One region of the Pantoea sp. X-Soil-MYKO-1289 genome, then DNA from elsewhere that is predicted to be linked to it. Evidence: predicted binding sites of a transcription regulator. Region 1 holds the regulator's gene; each other region holds the start of a gene.
What was found. The regulator ArgR, encoded in region 1, controls arginine synthesis, uptake and breakdown. The targets are predictions, from matches to a motif close to ANTGAATAAAAATACANT.
Positions count from the first base shown of each region.

Region 2: a site for ArgR is predicted at 2,165-2,182, ahead of argA (amino-acid N-acetyltransferase). Genes of this name have one in related genera too.
Region 3: a site for ArgR is predicted at 2,641-2,658, ahead of argF (ornithine carbamoyltransferase). Genes of this name have one in related genera too.
Region 4: a site for ArgR is predicted at 2,582-2,599, ahead of argC (N-acetyl-gamma-glutamyl-phosphate reductase). Genes of this name have one in related genera too.

Region 1 is NZ_AP036004.1:417,439-421,918, forward strand. Features, by position in the region: gene AC6I7Z_RS02035 (YdgH/BhsA/McbA-like domain containing protein) at 1-73, opposite strand, end outside; gene yhcN (peroxide/acid stress response protein YhcN) at 166-429, opposite strand; gene argR (transcriptional regulator ArgR) at 903-1,373, opposite strand; gene mdh (malate dehydrogenase) at 1,794-2,732, shown strand; gene mscM (miniconductance mechanosensitive channel MscM) at 2,848-4,480, opposite strand, start outside.
Region 2 is NZ_AP036004.1:932,278-936,757, forward strand. Features, by position in the region: gene recD (exodeoxyribonuclease V subunit alpha) at 1-634, shown strand, start outside; gene argA (amino-acid N-acetyltransferase) at 805-2,133, opposite strand; gene amiC (N-acetylmuramoyl-L-alanine amidase AmiC) at 2,365-3,603, shown strand; tRNA gene AC6I7Z_RS04430 (tRNA-Met) at 3,686-3,762, opposite strand; tRNA gene AC6I7Z_RS04435 (tRNA-Met) at 3,813-3,889, opposite strand; tRNA gene AC6I7Z_RS04440 (tRNA-Met) at 3,940-4,016, opposite strand; gene mltA (murein transglycosylase A) at 4,223-4,480, shown strand, end outside.
Region 3 is NZ_AP036004.1:3,465,970-3,470,449, forward strand. Features, by position in the region: gene AC6I7Z_RS16500 (valine--tRNA ligase) at 1-682, shown strand, start outside; gene AC6I7Z_RS16505 (GNAT family N-acetyltransferase) at 753-1,259, shown strand; gene miaE (tRNA isopentenyl-2-thiomethyl-A-37 hydroxylase MiaE) at 1,274-2,035, opposite strand; gene rraB (ribonuclease E inhibitor RraB) at 2,092-2,520, opposite strand; gene argF (ornithine carbamoyltransferase) at 2,684-3,691, shown strand; gene pyrB (aspartate carbamoyltransferase) at 3,927-4,480, shown strand, end outside.
Region 4 is NZ_AP036004.1:91,364-95,843, forward strand. Features, by position in the region: gene ppc (phosphoenolpyruvate carboxylase) at 1-1,101, opposite strand, end outside; gene argE (acetylornithine deacetylase) at 1,387-2,535, opposite strand; gene argC (N-acetyl-gamma-glutamyl-phosphate reductase) at 2,704-3,708, shown strand; gene argB (acetylglutamate kinase) at 3,724-4,480, shown strand, end outside.

The DNA of each region.
Region 1 (4,480 bases):
GACTGGCTGCGCTGGCGCCAAACGACAGCGCGGCGGTCAGAGTGGCTAAAGCGATAAGTGATTTGGTTTTCATGGTCTACTCTCCTGAATTCATCGATAAGGCCACCCGATGCGCAATGCGCGCTTCAATAAGGTCGCCCGTCCAACGACGTCTGGCTAACGCGCTTATTTATACAGCTCGGCGGTAGCGTGGTAGTTGCCGTTGTTATAAGCCTCGATTACGCGGTAGGCGCTGGCGCCTTTCTGTTCTGCCTTCGCATTCAGCTCTTCTTTAATCTGCATTGGAGAACCGGCTACGCCGCTTACGCTTACTGAGCCGATAGACTGCAGATTTTGCGCCTGCTGTGCGTTAATTGATTCTGCTGCAAAAGCGCCGAATGACAGTGCAGATAGAATGCTCAGGGTTGCGATAGTAGTTTTAACGTTCATATATATTTCCTCGTCGTCTGTTTTTGTCTTTTTGTTTGATGTGATTCGCATCACGAAAAGAAGTATAGAACTAATAACGTGTGAAATTAATATCTGCCTAATAATGTTTTGTTGTGATTCTTTATCCTTATGACTCTTTTTTATTCTTTAACGTTATAAAAAGTGGTTGAAAAACAGGCGATCACTCGTAAATGCTTTCCAAAACATGTGGTTAAGTGACTTTAACTTTTTGTGCGAAAGGATGTGGTGAATGTGGCTGGTTATTGATTTGGATCTGGGTGTTCTCGCTAATCATGTAGTGTAAAGCAGCGTAAAATAGCGCGAAAGGTTAAGCAGGCAGAAAGGTATGACCATAGCCGTTCGCGGCGTCAGCGGGAAATAGAATAAGTTAACGGACTGAACAGGCAGGAAATGAAAAGGCTGACAGGAGAGGTAGGGCGACCGGCAGCGCGACTGCCGGTCAACGACGCGGTTTACAGCTCTTGTTCAAAGACGGTGAGAAGCGCGCTATGCAGTTTTTTGACGGTGAAGGCACGCGCGGGCGTAATAAATATCGTATCGTCGCCGGCGATAGTGCCGAGAATGCCTTCCGCTTTGCCCAGCGAGTCTAGCAGACGGGCGATCAGCTGCGCTGCGCCAGGGCTGGTGCGAATCACGATCAGCGCATCGTTATAGTCGATATCCAGCACCAGATTTTTTAACGGGCTGGTGGTGGTCGGCACGCCCAGCTCCGCCGGCAGACAGTAAACCATCTCCATTTTGGCGTTACGCGTGCGCACCGCGCCGAATTTCGTCAGCATACGAGACACCTTCGACTGATTGATATTGTCGAAGCCTTCCTCCTGCAGCGCCTGTACAATCTCGCCTTGAGAGCTGAATTTCTCTTGTTTTAACAAGGCTTTAAACGCTTTAATCAATTCGTCTTGCTTAGATGGGTTTCGCATAAGCTACCAGTAAAGAAAAATGCCGAACGCCCGCCGACGGCAGATACATTATTATGCATATGAATGAATTTTTATGCAATTAGTCGATAAAAAAGGCAGGCGCCGCGAGTTGCGGGCGGCAATGATAACAAAATTTTTTGCGCAGACCAAAAGGACGATAGAGCAGGAAAAGCGAAGGTTGCAGAATTGTTATACAATTGAGGTGTCATATGGATAGCTATCACGGCCGTGCTCTATCTGCCATCGACATCGTTGTCGGTCATTCAGGCGCGTTGTGCTGACAAAGTAGCAACCCAAAAGATTAAGTGCTGCTGCACGCATAATGAACAGTGGGTTTGTCATCGTCTGAGAAGTTGATTCAGGTCTGGACACAGATGGAAATTCGGCTCTACTCTGCCCCACCTTAATAAGGAGTACAGAATGAAAGTTGCCGTTCTTGGCGCTGCTGGCGGAATCGGTCAGGCGCTCGCCCTTCTGTTAAAAACCCAGCTTCCTGCGGGTTCCGAACTCACGCTCTATGATATTGCGCCGGTGACGCCCGGCGTGGCGGTGGATCTCAGCCATATTCCTACCGCGGTAAAAATTCAGGGCTTTAGCGGCGAAGACGCGACGCCTGCGCTGCACGGTGCGGACGTTATCCTGATCTCGGCGGGCGTCGCGCGTAAGCCGGGCATGGATCGCGCCGATCTGTTTAACGTTAACGCAGGCATCGTGCGCAATCTGATCGAGCAGGTGGCGCAAACCGCGCCTAAAGCGCTTATTGGCATTATTACCAATCCGGTTAATACCACGGTGGCGATCGCCGCCGACGTGCTGAAAAAGCACGGCGTTTATGACAAAAATCGCCTGTTTGGCGTGACTATGCTGGATATTATCCGCGCCAATACCTTCGTCGCCGAGCTGAAAGGCAAACAGCCGAATGAGGTCGAAGTGCCGGTTATTGGCGGCCACTCCGGCGTGACTATCCTGCCGCTGCTGTCGCAGGTGCAAGGCGTGAGCTTTAGCGACGACGAGGTCGCCAGCCTGACGAAACGTATTCAGAATGCGGGGACGGAAGTGGTCGAAGCTAAAGCGGGCGGCGGATCCGCGACGCTGTCGATGGGGCAGGCCGCGGCGCGCTTCGGCCTGTCGCTGGTGCGCGCCCTGCAGGGCGAGGCGAACGTGGTGGAGTGCGCTTATGTCGAGGGCGACGGCGAGTATGCCCGCTTCTTCTCGCAGCCGCTGCTGCTGGGCAAGAACGGCATCGTCGAGCGGCGAGCTATCGGCGCGCTGAGCGATTTTGAACAGCAGGCGTTAAACGGCATGCTGGAGACGCTGAAAAAAGATATCGCGCAGGGCGAGGAGTTTGTGAAGCAGTAAGCGCTGCGTTCAGACTCTTTTCACCGCTGACGAAGCCCGACTTAACGGGCCTCGTCAGCGTGTGAACCGCTTTCCACTTCCCTTCGTTGCGCCCCTTTACCCGTTCACCGCCGCGCTACAGACCGCCAGACTTAAAGGTGCGCGCTGCCGGCGTGCCGTTGCTGGCGGGCGTCTTCTTGCCCAGCGTCTCCATACGCACCTGGAAAGGCGGGAAGGGCATTTCGATGCCGTGCTCGGCAAAGCCTTTCAGGATCAGCTGATGCAGCTCGTGGCGCAGCGGCATGCGGTGTCCCATCTCCGCCGCGTGAATGCGCAGCTCAAACAGCTGAATCCCCTGCTGCAGATCGACCAGGAAGACATCCGGCGCCGGCACGTCCAGCACATAGCTGCAACGCTCGCACGCCTGTCTCAGCACCGTCGTCACCTCTTCGCTGTTCACATGCGCGGGCGCAGGAATAGTCAGCACCACGCGCGTTACCGAGTCGGAAAGCGACCAGTTGACGAACTGCTCGGTAATAAAGGCCTTGTTCGGTACGATAATCTCTTTGCGGTCCCAGTCGATAATGGTGGTGGCGCGCGTGTTGATGCGCGTAATGCTGCCGGTCAGATCGCGGATGGTTACGGTATCGCCGATGCGGATCGGCTTTTCGAACAGGATAATCAGGCCGGAAATAAAGTTGGCGAAAATCTCCTGCAAACCAAAACCGAGTCCCACACCGAGCGCGGCGACCAGCCACTGCAGCTTCGACCACTCGATGCCGATCATTGAGAAGCCAATCAGGCCGCCGACCAGCATCAGCACATACTTGGTCAGCGTGGTAATGGCGTAACCGGTGCCGGGCGTCAGATTAAGGTGCTGCAGCAGCGCCAGCTCCAGCAGCGCGGGCATATTGCGCACCAGCTGGGTGGTGATGATCAGCACCAGAATCGCAATCAGCACCGAGCCCAGCGTAATAGGCTGAATGCTCTCTACGCCCTGCACCGTAGTGCTGACGTCCCACAGTCGAATATTCTCGAGAAAGCCGAAGGCGGAATGAATCTCCGACCAGAGCACGATCACCGACACCAGCGCAATCAGAGTCAGGATCGAGCGCACCAGCCGCAGCGACTGCGCGCTGATGGCGTCGAGGTCGATAATCGGCTCGTCTACATCGACCTCGCCGTTTTGCGCGGCGGACTCTTTCTCATCTTCGTGACGCGCGCGGTTGGCCAGCATATCGGCACGGCGCTGACGCGCGCGGTCAAAGGCGATGCGCCGCCGCTGGATCAGCATCCAGCGGCGGATAATGTGGTAGATCACCAGCAGCAGGAACCAGATGGCGACCGAGGTCTCCAGTCGCGCCAGCAGCGCCTGCGCGGTCGCCAGATAGCCGATCATCGAGGCGAGGGCGGCCGCCAGCGGAATGGCGATCATCAGGTTCCACAGCACGCGGTTCACCAGATTCTCGCCGTTGCCCTCTTTGTCCAGATAGAGTGGAATGCCGGCGCGCTTCAGGCTCACGGTAACGATCGACAGCGCGCCGCAGATCAGAATAAAGCAGAGCCGGCCAAGCGAGGCGGAAAACTGGCGATCCTCCATATTGGCGAAGGCGATCAGCAGCATAATCAGCGGCACAATCAAGCCGATGGTAAGCGAGTAGTAGCGGGTCGCGCGAGCCACGCGGGTTTGCGGCCAGCGAAAATGCACCACAAATAAACCGTTCGGCCGGGCGAAGGCGGCGCTGATCATAAAGGCCCACAGCAGCGGC
Region 2 (4,480 bases), 510 kb from region 1:
GAGCGGCGAGGCCTATCAGGCGATGCTCGACGCCGTCGCGGAAGGCTACCGGCCTTTCCTGAAGCTGGTGCAGTCGCGCGCGCCGGTGGAGGAGATCCTGCTGGCCTTCAGCCGCTATCAGCTGCTTTGCGCCCTGCGCGACGGGCCGTTCGGCGTGCAGGGGCTGAACCAGCGCATCGAGCAGCGCCTGGTGCAGCTACAGCGCATCCGGCGGCCGGCGATCGGCAGCCGCTGGTATGCGGGACGGCCGGTGATGGTAACGCGCAATGACAGCGCGCTGGGACTGTTCAACGGCGATATCGGCATTACCCTGCGCGATGCGGAAAACCAGCTGAAGGTCTTTTTCCCGCTGCCGGACGGGTCGGTGAAGGCGGTGCAGCCGAGCCGTCTGCCGCCGCACGATACCGCCTGGGCGATGACGGTGCATAAGTCGCAGGGATCGGAGTTCGAGCATACCGCGCTGGTGATGCCGGCGCAGTTCTCGCCGGTGCTGACGCGCGAGCTGGTCTATACCGCGATAACCCGCGCGCGCAAGCGGCTGACGCTCTACAGCGAACCCGCGGTGTTTCAGCGCGCGGTACAGCTGCAAACCCAGCGCCGCAGCGGACTGGTGGAAAGACTCAGTCTGGTATAAAGGACGCATCAGGAGCGAACGCGGGCGGCATGGGCCGTTACGCAAAGTCGCTTGCGCATCCTTGCCCGCTCGGCCTGCGCCATCCCTGGCGCAGGACGCTTTGCTCCACGGCCCATGCCGCCCGCGCATCAGCGACGGTGCCGTCTGAAAGATGAGCCGGCTGGCCTGACTCAGGTCAGGTCCGCCATCAGCACCTTTGAGCGCCGCTGGTAGTTATACATCTGCTTTTTACTCTCCGGCAGCGACTCGATATCCACCGGCGTAAAGCCGCGCTCCTGAAACCAGTGAATGCTGCGCGTCGTCAGCACGAACAGCTTCTTCAGCCCCATCTGCCGCGCCTGCAGCGCCACGCGCTGCAGCAGCATTTCGCCGCGCGACGAGCTGCGATAGTCGGGATGCACCGCTACACAGGCCATCTCACCGATTTTCTCATCCATAAACGGGTAGAGCGCGGCGCAGGCGATGGTGAGGTTGTCGCGAATAATAATGGTGAACTTGTCGATCTCCATCTCCAGCTGCTCGCGCGAGCGACGCACCAGAATGCCCTGCTGCTCCAGCGGACGGATAAGCTCCAGGATGCCGCCGATATCGTTAATGGTGGCGCGGCGGATCTGCTCGCTTGACTCCATCACGATCTGCGTGCCGATACCGTCGCGCGAGAAGAGTTCCTGCAGCAGCGCGCCATCTTCCTGGTAGCTAATCAGATGGCTGCGGCGCACGCCGCTGCGGCAGGCTTTCACCGCGCCGCGCAGGAAGCGCACCGTGCCGGAAAGGTAGTCGCCGTCGCTCTCCATCTCGTCGATGCGCGCCTGCGCGTCGTTCGGGAACAGCTCAGAGATAATGGTGCCGTCGCGGCGGGTCACGCCCTGCTCGGAGCAAAAACCGATCATCTTCTCCGCCTTCAGCTTAATCGCCAGCTGGGTGGCGACCTCTTCCGACGTCAGATTGAAACTCTCGCCGGTCACGGAGACCGCCACCGGGCCGAGCAGCACGATTGCATCATTATCCAGCTGCCGGTGGATCGCCTCTTCGTCGATGCGGCGAATACGTCCGCTGTGGCAATAATCGACGCCGTCGTCCACGCCCAGCGGCTGCGCGATAATAAAGTTGCCGCTGACCACGTTGATATGCGCGCCCTGCAGCGGCGTGTTATTCAGGCTCATTGAGAGTCGCGCCGTGATGTCGAGCTGCAGCCGTCCCGCCGCCTGCTTCACCAGCTCCAGCGACTGCGCGTCGGTCACGCGGGTGTATTTGTGGTAAACCGGCTCCAGCTGGTTCGCCGCCAGGCTGGCGTCGATCTGCGGACGCGCGCCATACACCACCACCAGGCGAATGCCGAGACTGTGCAGCAGGCCGATATCGTTAACGATGCTGTTGAAATTCTCATGCTCGATCGCTTCGCCGCCCAGCATGATGACAAAGGTCTTGTCCCGATGGGCATTGATATAGGGAACGGTGTGGCGAAAACCCTGAACCAGCTCAGTACTACGTTCCTTCACGGCAAACCTCAATGAATGATTATTCGTAATTTTTGTATTTTTATTCTTTTAGGGCGCTATTTGCAAGCGTTAAACCTGACGAAAATTTACGTTTTTTCGGGTGCGCTCACTGCTAAGAGACTGCATTATTTGGCTTTTCCTGGATGACTTCGCCAAAGGGATGGGCTAAAGTTTTCAGCGCCGTTTATTAAAGTGGCGCTTTTTTAGACAGAACAGAGCAGCTGGAGCGGCATGTCAGAATCAAATCCCCTACTTTCCCGCAGAAGGCTCCTGCAGGGTACCGGCGCATTATTGCTGCTGAGCGTCAGCCGCACGGGGCTGGCGGCAAAAAACCATATCGTCGCGGTACGCATCTGGCCATCTTCGACCTATTCGCGCATGACGCTGGAGTCCAGCGTGCCGCTTCACTACAAGCAGTTTGCGCTCTCGCATCCCGATCGGCTGGTTATTGATATCGAGAATATGCATCTCAATCCGGTGCTGAAGGGCGTCGACAAGCTGGTACAGGTAAGCGATCCCTTTATCAAAAACGCGCGCGTCGGACAGTTCGACGCCAGTACCGTCCGCATCGTGCTGGAGCTGAAGCGCAACGTCGCGCCGAAAACCTTTACCCTGGCGCCGGTGGCCGGCATCAAACACCGGCTGGTGGTCGATCTCTATCCGAGCCAGGATTCCGCCGAAGACGATCCGCTGCTGGCGCTGCTCAAAGATTACAACCAGGGCGATCTGGGACGCAGCGAGCCGGCATCCGCGCCGCTGCCCGGCAAGGCGGGTCGCGATCGGCCGCTGATCGTCATGATCGATCCCGGACACGGCGGCGAAGATCCCGGCGCGCACGGCAAATACAAAACGCGCGAAAAAGATATCGTGCTGAAGATGGGGCGACGGCTTAAGGCGCTGATCGACAAAGAGCCGAATATGAAAGCCTATATGACGCGCAACGAGGATGTGTTTATTCCGCTACGGGTCCGGGTGGCGAAAGCGCGCAAGCAGCGCGCCGATCTTTTCGTCTCGATACACGCCGACGCCTTTACCAGCCGCAGCGCGCGCGGCTCCTCGGTGTTCGCGCTCTCCACCAAAGGCGCCACTTCGGCGGCGGCGCGTTTCCTGGCGCAAACGCAGAACGAAGCGGATCTTATCGGCGGCGTCAGCAAGAGCGGCGATCGCTACCTCGACCACACCATGCTGGATATGGTGCAGCGCCAGACCATTCACGACAGCCTGGCGTTCGGCAAAGAGGTGCTGCATCGCATGGGGCGCATCAACCATCTGCACAAGCGCACCGTCGATCAGGCGGGTTTCGCAGTGCTGAAGGCGCCGGATATTCCGTCGATTCTGGTGGAAACCGCTTTTATCAGCAACGTGGAAGAGGAGCGCAAGCTGCGCACCAGCCGCTATCAGCAGCAGGTGGCGGAGGCGATTTTCCATGGCATAAAGGCTTTCTTCGACAAGGGCGGGGCGCGACGCTAAAGCGAGAAGAGGGGATGGCGCAGGCCGTCCCGGTTTCACAACGCACAAAAACAAAAAAGCACCCTTTAGGGTGCTTAAATGTTGGTTGCGGGAGCCGGATTTGAACCGACGACCTTCGGGTTATGAGCCCGACGAGCTACCAGGCTGCTCCATCCCGCGTCCGTAGTGCGCATTGCGTCTTTTTCACATTGTCCCTTCAAAAGAAGAGTTGGTTGCGGGAGCCGGATTTGAACCGACGACCTTCGGGTTATGAGCCCGACGAGCTACCAGGCTGCTCCATCCCGCGTCCGTAGTGCGCATTGCGTCTTTTTCACATTGTCTCTTCAAAAGAAGAGTTGGTTGCGGGAGCCGGATTTGAACCGACGACCTTCGGGTTATGAGCCCGACGAGCTACCAGGCTGCTCCATCCCGCGTCCGTGGATGCGCACTATACCTCCTGGAGCTGATGATGCAACCCCTTTTTAGCGCGAAGCGTCAAATTAGGGACTGGTTGCTGAATATTTTCTCCATCTGGCTAATTATCGCACAGCCGCGCGCGCGGAAAGGGCAGGCGGATTTCAATCTGCCAGACGCTTTGCTATCGTCGCGGGGCGAACACTGATGAATAAAAGAGACGGCGATGAATAAAGGACACTGGGCGAAGTACGCACTTACTGGTGCAATGTTTGCGCTGCTGGCGGGTTGTAGCTCGAAGCCGACCGATCGCGGGCAGCAATATAAGGACGGCAAGCTGGAACAGCCGCTGGCGCTGGTTAACCAGCCTAATGCCAAAGGCCGGCCGGTGAACGGCAGAGATTTCGGCGAGCAGGTGCGGCAGATCCAGTCCGCCTCTTCCGCCCTGTATGGACGCCACACCGGCACCTACAGCGCGATTGAA
Region 3 (4,480 bases), 3.0 Mb from region 1:
CAACGGCAGCGAAGCGGAGCTGCGCGGCACGCGCAACACGCTGGTGACGGTGCTGGAAGCGCTGCTGCGCCTCGCCCATCCGATCATTCCGTTTATCACCGAGACCATCTGGCAGCGCGTGAAGGTGCTGAAGAACATCAGCGACGACACCATTATGCTGCAGCCTTTCCCGCAGTACGACGCGGCGAAAGAGGATGCGGAAGCGATGGCCGATATCGAGTGGATGAAGCAGGCGATTGTCGCGGTGCGTAATATCCGCGCCGAAATGAATATCGCCCTGAGCAAACCGCTCGACGTGCTGCTGCGCGACTGTTCTCCTGCGGCGCTGCGCCGTGTGGAAGCGAACCGCACCTTCCTGTCGCGCCTGGCGCGTCTGGAAAGCCTGACCATTCTGCCAGCGGGCGAGAAAGGTCCGGTTTCGGTGACGAAAATCGTCGAAGGCGCCGAGCTGCTGATCCCGATGGCGGGCCTGGTGGACAAGGCGGCAGAGCTGGATCGTCTGGCGAAAGAGCTGGGCAAGCTCGACGTCGAGATTGAGAAGATTCAGGTTAAGCTGGCGAACGAAGGCTTCGTCTCGCGCGCGCCGGAAGCGGTGGTGGCGAAAGAGCGCGAGCGCGTCGCCGAGCTGGAGCAGTCGAAAGCGAAACTGATTGAACAGCAGGCGGTGATTGCGGCATTGTAAGCGTTTGAGTCTGACAGCGTAAAAAACGAAGCCGGGCTTGCCCGGCTTTATTATTTGATCGGAAAAGATTATGACGACTTCAGCACTGCGGCTGGCACTTAAGCTGCGCCCTATCAGCGCCGCCGACAATCCCCATATCGCCCAGGTTATCCGCACCGTCTCGGCAGAGTTCGGCCTGACCGCCGATAAAGGCTATACCGTGGCCGATCCGCAGCTCGACAGCCTGTATGAACTCTACAGCGCTGAGCACAGCGCCTACTGGATTGTGGAGCATCAGGGGAAAGTAGCGGGCGGCGGCGGCATCGCCCCGCTCGCCTGCAGCGCGCCCGATATCTGCGAGCTGCAGAAAATGTATTTCCTGCCGGAGGTGCGCGGCTTCGGCGTGGCGCGCGAGCTGGCGCTGCGCGCAATGGAGCATGCGCGCCAGCGCGGCTTCCGTCGCTGCTATCTGGAAACCACCGGCAGCCTGACGCGCGCCATTAAACTCTATGAGTCGCTGGGCTTTGAACGCATCGACGAGGCGCTCGGCTGTACCGGCCATGGCGACTGCGAATACAGAATGTTGAAGACGCTGTAAGCGCGTCTTCCCGGTCAGAAGGACGGCACGCCGCTGTGAAAACGCAGCTCCGCGTCCGGCTCGCTAATCAGCTTCGCCTCCGCTTCGCCAATCGCCCGCACGCGCGGCGCGATATCTTTCGGCGATATCTGCGCCGCCAGGGCTAAATAGTCCTGATAGTGGCGCGCTTCCGAACGCAGCAGCGAGATATAGAACTTCTCCAGCTCCGCATCCAGCCAGGGCGCCAGGCTGGCGAAGCGTTCGCAGGAGCGCGCCTCGATATAGGCGCCGCAGATCAGTTTGTCCACCAGCGTATCAGGCTCGTGCGTGGTGATCTCCCGCAGCAGCCCTTTGGCGTAGCGGCTGGAGGTGATCTTTTTATAGGGTAAACCGCGCGCCTGCATAATCTCCCATACCTGATAAAAGTGGTGCAGCTCCTCTTTAATCAGCAGCACCATCTTCTCCACCAGATCGTCCGCCCAGGGCAGCTCGTTACGCACAATGATGCTTTTAGAGAGGCTTTTATGCGCCTGGATAAACTGGCTGTCGGGGTGCTCGCGGAAAATAAAATCTTCGTAGGGCTTCAGCCAGGCGAGGATCGCCTCGCCGCTCGGCTTGTCGGCGACATACTTGCGGATCAGCCAGGTGGCGGTCTGCGCCGCTTTCAGTTCGCAAACCAGATGGTCGGTCAGCAGCAGCGTCAGGTTTTCCGGTTTGCGCGCCTCGTCGATCCAGGCTTGCGGCGTGCGGCAGAGTAGAAACTGATAGATAGGCTCAAGCAGCGGTGCGTAGTTCATATCTGTTCAAAAGGCAGGAAACGGAAAGGCGGAGCGCGCGGCTCCGCCAGGGGAAATCAGTGGCGGACGCCGGTATCTTCGTCGCCGTCGATAATGTCGCCATCTTCATCGTCATCTTCGTCTTCGGCGTCGGGATCTTCGAAGTAGGTGCCCCAGCCATCGTAGTCGACGTTGTATTTGCCCACCAGGTTGACCAGCTGCTCAACCTGCGCGTCGATCAGCTCAGGCTTCAGCGCCGACTCGCTGAGGATATCGACGCACATCACCGTGGTGCCGTCCTCCAGCTCCAGCTCTTCCGGCTCGGTCACTTCATAACCCAGCTTAAACGCGTCGACGGCCGCTTTTTCCAGCGAGTCGAAGTTGTTGCAGGAGAGATGATGTTCAATGGTATAGAGCGCATCCGGATCGCTGCCATCTTCCAGCAGCTCATCAATGATCAGGCGTGTCTCTTCACGCTGCTCTTCCAGCAATGCTTCATATGCCATGGCGAATTCCCCTCAGTGTTCGGCAATAAACAAGTATTTTCCCACACTGCCCGGCGCGCCACTACTCAAAACCGAAAGTTTCTTTACGCCGGGGTTGAAAATGAATATTCATACGTTTAGATTGAATTTTCATTCAATCAGAATGGATGCACTGGAGCCCGTTATGAGTCACCTTTTTCAACGCCACTTCCTTCGGCTGCTCGATTTTAGCCCGGCCGATATCACCTCCCTGCTCGACCTCGCCGCTGAATTAAAACGCGCTAAAAAAAACGGTAGCGAAACCCAGCGCCTGAAGGGCAAAAACATCGCGCTCATCTTCGAAAAAGACTCGACCCGCACCCGATGCTCTTTCGAAGTTGCCGCATACGATCAGGGCGCTAATGTCACTTATCTCGGCCCGAGCGGCAGCCAAATCGGCCACAAAGAGTCGATGAGGGATACCGCCCGCGTGCTGGGCCGCATGTATGACGGCATCCAGTACCGCGGCTACGGCCAGGCGCTGGTGGAGACGCTGGCGGAATTCGCCGGCGTGCCGGTGTGGAACGGCCTTACTACCGAGTTTCACCCTACCCAGCTGCTGGCGGATCTGCTCACCATGCAGGAGCATCTGCCGGGCAAGGCGCTGAGCGAGATGACGCTGGTCTACGTCGGCGACGCCCGCAACAACATGGGCAACAGCATGCTGGAAGCGGCGGCGGTAACCGGCCTGGATCTGCGCCTGGTCGCGCCGAAGGGCTGCTGGCCGGAAGCGGATCTGGTCGAAACCTGCCGCCAGGCGGCGCAGCAAACCGGCGGCAGCATCACCCTGACCGAAGATATCGCCGCAGGCGTCAAGGGCGCGGACTTTATCTATACCGACGTCTGGGTGTCGATGGGCGAGGCGAAAGCGGTATGGGAAGAGCGCATCGCGCTGCTGCGCGACTATCAGGTCAATCAGGCGATGCTGCAGCTGACCGGCAACCCGCAGGTGAAGTTCCTGCACTGTCTGCCAGCGTTTCATGACGATCAGACCACGCTGGGCCGTCAGATGGCTGAACAGTATGGCCTGCACGGCGGCATGGAGGTGAGCGACGAGGTGTTTGAGTCGGAGCACAGTATCGTATTCGACCAGGCGGAAAACCGCATGCATACCATTAAAGCGGTCATGGTGGCGACGCTGAGCCAGGCGTAGCCGCTCAGCCAGCCGCTCCGCAAACGTTTTCCCTTGATGCAAAACGCCGGACGGGTATAATGCGCCCCAATTTGCCGGAGGAAGCATGCAACAGCGCAGCGCACACATTCACGCGACATCACGCCTGAACGCAGGCGGCGCCCCTGTTTTTTCCGTCATCAACCCGATCGTAGAAAAAGCCCCTTAAGCAGGGGCTTTTTTTTGTCCGCAATTCGGCAGCGCAGAGAGGCGAACTATGGCTAACCCGTTATATCGCAAACATATTATATCTATTAACGATCTCAGTCGCGACGAACTGGAGCTTGTGCTGCACACCGCCGCGCGGCTGAAAGCCAACCCGCAGCCGGAGCTGCTGAAGCACAAGGTCATCGCCAGCTGCTTCTTTGAAGCCTCGACGCGCACGCGCCTGTCGTTTGAAACGGCGATGCACCGGCTGGGCGCGTCGGTGGTGGGCTTCGCCGACGGCAGCAATACCTCGCTCGGCAAAAAGGGCGAAACCCTGGCGGATACCATTTCCGTTATCGGCACCTACGTCGACGCCATCGTGATGCGTCATCCGCAGGAGGGCGCGGCGCGGCTCGCCACGGAATTTTCCGGCGGCGTGCCGATCCTTAACGCCGGGGACGGCGCCAATCAGCATCCGACCCAGACGCTGCTGGATCTCTTTACCATTCTTGAGACGCAGAGCCGCCTGGACAATCTGAGCATCGCCATGGTCGGCGACCTGAAATATGGCCGCACGGTGCACTCCCTGACGCAGGCGCTGGCGAAGTTCGACGGCAACCGCTT
Region 4 (4,480 bases), 330 kb from region 1:
GTCGCACTGCTGCAGCGACTGATAGATAGCGTAAAGCGGCGTCCAGAGCTGATCGTTGGAGACCAGCAAATCGGCGGGACGCGGCAGGCGCTCGCCCTTCAGGCGGCGCTCAAGGTAAGCCTGAGTATTCAGCAGCTGGCTGCGCATGCGCTTCAGGATGACGCGGTAAGGCTCAATCGCCTCCGGGTCGCCGCACAGCTCGCGCACCTCTTCGCTGCATTCAGACATCGAGAGTTCGGAAATCAGCACGCCGATATCGCGCAGAAAGAGGTCGGCGGCTTTCCAGCGGCTGAGCTGCATGGCGTGGCGCGTCACCGTGGCGGTCACGTTCGGGTTGCCGTCGCGGTCGCCGCCCATCCAGGAGGTAAATTTCACCGGCACGAAGTCTACCGGCAGCTTCACGCCGAACGCCTCTTCAACCTGTTCGTTCAGCTCGCGCAGAAAGGCGGGCACGCCTTCCCACAGGCTGTTCTCCACCACGGCGAAGCCCCATTTCGCCTCGTCGATCGGCGTCGGGCGATATTTGCGGATCTCGTCGGTGTGCCACGCCTGCGCCACCAGCTGACGCAGGCGACGCATAATCTGGTTGCGCTCGTAGTCGGAGATATCGCTGTGATCGAGCTGCTTCAGGCAGCTATTCACCTCGACCAGCTTGTGGATCAGCGTGCGGCGGGTGATCTCGGTCGGGTGCGCCGTCAGCACCAGCTCCAGCGACAGCGATTCGATGGCGGCGCGAATGGCGTTTTCGCTGACGTCGGGCTGCTGTTTAAGACGATCGAAGGTGGTTTTCAGCAGTTCGGGATGGTTTGCGCCGTCGCCGCTGCGTGAAATGGTCTGATACTGTTCGGCAACGTTGGTCAGGTTAAGGAACTGGCTAAAGGCGCGCGCGACGGGCAGCAGCTCGTCGTTCGACAGATTTTGCAGCGTGTTGAGCAGTTCCTTGCGATGAGCGTCATTTCCCGCGCGGGATGACTTTGAGAGTTTGCGGATGGTCTCCACCCGGTCGAGGATGTTCTCTCCTAGTGCATCCTTGATCGTATCCCCGAGCAGTTTGCCGAGCATACTGACATTACTTCGCATTGCGGAATATTGTTCGTTCATGTGACCCTGACACCCTTATCGTCTTTGTAAACTTCTACACCCACAGCCTGCGACCGCGCAGAAACTGCATGAGTAATCACCCACCGGGTATAACATCGTCTTTTATCTAGCCACGTAAACCCTGCGGCGTCAATGCGCATAAGCGCCCGGTAACATGCCGCTAACTGCCGGAAATTCAAAGATTTTAACTGGAGGGGAGCGGGATAAGTTATTCTTATCAACAAATCCCGCGCAGAGATCAGGAAATTTACTTTCTTAACAGTGAATTGCCCTGTTTATTGCGTATCAGTGGCAAAAGTGCTGCACAACCTGCGCGATCAGGGCGCGAGTCGGCTTAATAAATGCGGTATCGATAAATTCATCCGGCTGATGCGCCTGGTTGATCGATCCTGGCCCCAGCACCAGCGTCGGGCACAGCTCCTGAATAAACGGCGCTTCAGTGCAGTAGTTCACCACTTCAGTCGGCGTGCCGAGCAGTTTTTCCACCACGGCGACCAGTTCATGATTAGCCGGACATTCGTAGCCCGGGATCGGCGGATGCAGTTCGCCAACCGTAAGACGTCCCGGCCAGCGCGCGCTGACCGGCGCCAGCGACTCGTTCAGCAGCCCTTCCAGATCGCTTAATGTCAGGCCCGGCAGCGGGCGAATATCCATATGCAGCTCGCAGCAGGCGCAGATGCGGTTCGCCGCGTCGCCGCCGTGAATATGGCCGAAGTTCATGGTCGGATAGGGAATGGCGAAGCCGTCGTGGTGATAGCGCTCTTTCAGAGTATTGCGCAGCTGCATCAGGTGACCAATCGCGTCGTGCATCAGTTCGATAGCGTTGACGCCGCGCGCCGGATCGCTGGAGTGGCCCGACTGGCCCTGCACGCGAATCACGTGGGAGAGATGGCCTTTATGCGCGCGCACCGGCTTCAGCGAGGTCGGCTCGCCGATAATGGCGCAGTCTGGACGAATGCTCGCCGTTTCAGAGAAGTACTTCGCGCCCGCCATGGTGGTCTCTTCATCGGCGGTGGCGAGAATATAGAGCGGCTTGCTCAGTTTGCTGACGTCGACGTCGCGCAGCGTGTCGAGAATAAAGGCGAAGAAGCCTTTCATGTCGGCGGTGCCCAGGCCGTAGAGCTTGTTGTCATGCTCTGTCAGGGTAAAGGGATCGCGCGTCCAGCGCCCGTCGTCGAAGGGCACCGTGTCGGTGTGACCCGCCAGCAGCAGACCGCCGGCGCCGCTGCCGCTGCGCGCCAGCATATTGAATTTATGGCGCGTGCCGGGCACGGGCTGCACTTCGACGCTGAAGCCCAGATCGCGAAACCAGCCTGCCAGCAAATTGATTAAAGTTTCATTGCTCTGATCGAGCGCCGCATCGGTCGCGCTGATGGTCGGAGTCGCAATCAGCTGGCGGTAGAGTTCGATAAAAGGCGGTAATTTTGTCTTCACTGTTGACGGTCCTTGAGTTAGGATGTATCAATATTCATGCATTAATAGTGAATAAAAATACATTAACGCCGCTTGGCTGGGAAGCAGAAATCCTTCGCAAACGGCATCGTGGGCAACGGGGCAAAGCCGCGACCCGGAACGTGTGACTGTAAAAAGGGTTACAGCCTGATGTTGAATACGCTGATCGTTGGTGCCAGTGGTTACGCTGGCGTAGAGCTCGCCACCTTTATTCATCGCCATCCACATATGAACATAACCGCTTTGGCGGTTTCAGCGCAAAGCCCGGATGCAGGAAAGCCTCTGTCGGATCTGCATCCGCAGCTGAAAGGCGTGGTGGATCTGCCGCTGCAGCCGCTGAGCAGCGCGGCCGAGTGGGCGGATAAGGTGGACGTGGTGTTCCTGGCGACGGCGCACGAAGTCAGTCACGATCTGGCGCCGGAATTCCTGAAAGCCGGCTGCGTGGTGTTCGATCTCTCCGGCGCGTTCCGCGTTAACGACGGCGAATTTTATCAGCGCTATTATGGGTTTACCCATCAGCACGGCGACTGGCTCGATAAAGCGGTCTACGGCCTGGCGGAGTGGAACCACGCGCAGATCAAAGAGGCGCAGCTGGTGGCGGTGCCGGGTTGCTATCCCACCGCGGCGCAGCTGGCGCTGAAGCCGCTGATCGCAGGCGATCTGCTTAACGGCGACCAGTGGCCGGTGATCAACGCCACCAGCGGCGTGAGCGGCGCAGGACGGAAAGCGAGCGTCGCTACCAGCTTCTGCGAAGTGAGCCTGTCGGCGTATGGGCTCTTCAATCATCGCCATCATCCGGAGATCGTCGCGCACCTCGGCGCGCCGGTGATTTTTACGCCGCACCTCGGCAACTTCCCGCGCGGCATTCTGGCGACGATCACCTGCCGCCTGAAGCCGGGCGTCAGCCATGACGACGTGGCGGCGGCGTTCCATCGCGCCTACCACGACAAGTCGCTGGTGCGCGTCTATGAGCAGGGCGTGCCGGCGCTGAAGGCGGTTATCGGCCAGCCGTTCTGCGACATCGGCTTCGCGGTGCAGGGCGAGCATCTGATCGTCGTCGCGGCGGAAGATAACCTGCTGAAAGGCGCCGCGTCGCAGGCGGTGCAGTGTATGAATATTCGCTTCGGCTTCCCTGAAACGCAGTCGCTGATTTAACGGACAAGGACGCACATGACAACTCCATTAATTATCAAACTGGGCGGCGTGCTGCTCGACAGCGAAGAGGCGCTGGCGCGCCTGTTCGACGCGCTGCTGGCTTATCGCAGCGCCCATCAGCGTCCGCTGCTGATCGTTCACGGCGGCGGCTGCGTGGTCGACGAGCTGATGAAAAGGCTGTCGCTGCCGGTGAAGAAGAAGAACGGCCTGCGCGTGACGCCTGCCGATCAGATCGACATTATTACCGGCGCGCTGGCGGGAACCGCCAATAAAACCCTGCTCGCCTGGGCGAAAAAGCACGGCATCAAGGCGGTCGGGCTGAGCCTGGGCGACGCCGACCTGGTGAAAGTGGCGCAGTTCGATGAAGAGCTGGGACACGTTGGCCACGCCGAGCCGGGCGATCCGGCGCTGGTTAACACGCTGCTGGCCGCGGGCTATATGCCGATCGTCAGCTCTATCGGCATCACCGACGGCGGCGCGCTGATGAACGTTAACGCCGATCAGGCGGCGACCGCGCTGGCGGCGACGCTGGGCGCCGATCTGGTGCTGCTCTCCGACGTGAGCGGCATCCTCGACGGCAAAGGCCAGCGCATCGAAGAGATGACGACCGCCAAAGCCGCGCAGCTGATCGCGCAAGGCATCATTACCGATGGCATGATTGTAAAAGTGCACGCGGCGCTCGACGCGGCGCGCACGCTGGGCCGCCCGGTGGATATCGCCAGCTGGCGCCACGCGGAGCAACTGCCCGACCTGTTTAACGGCGTGTCGATCG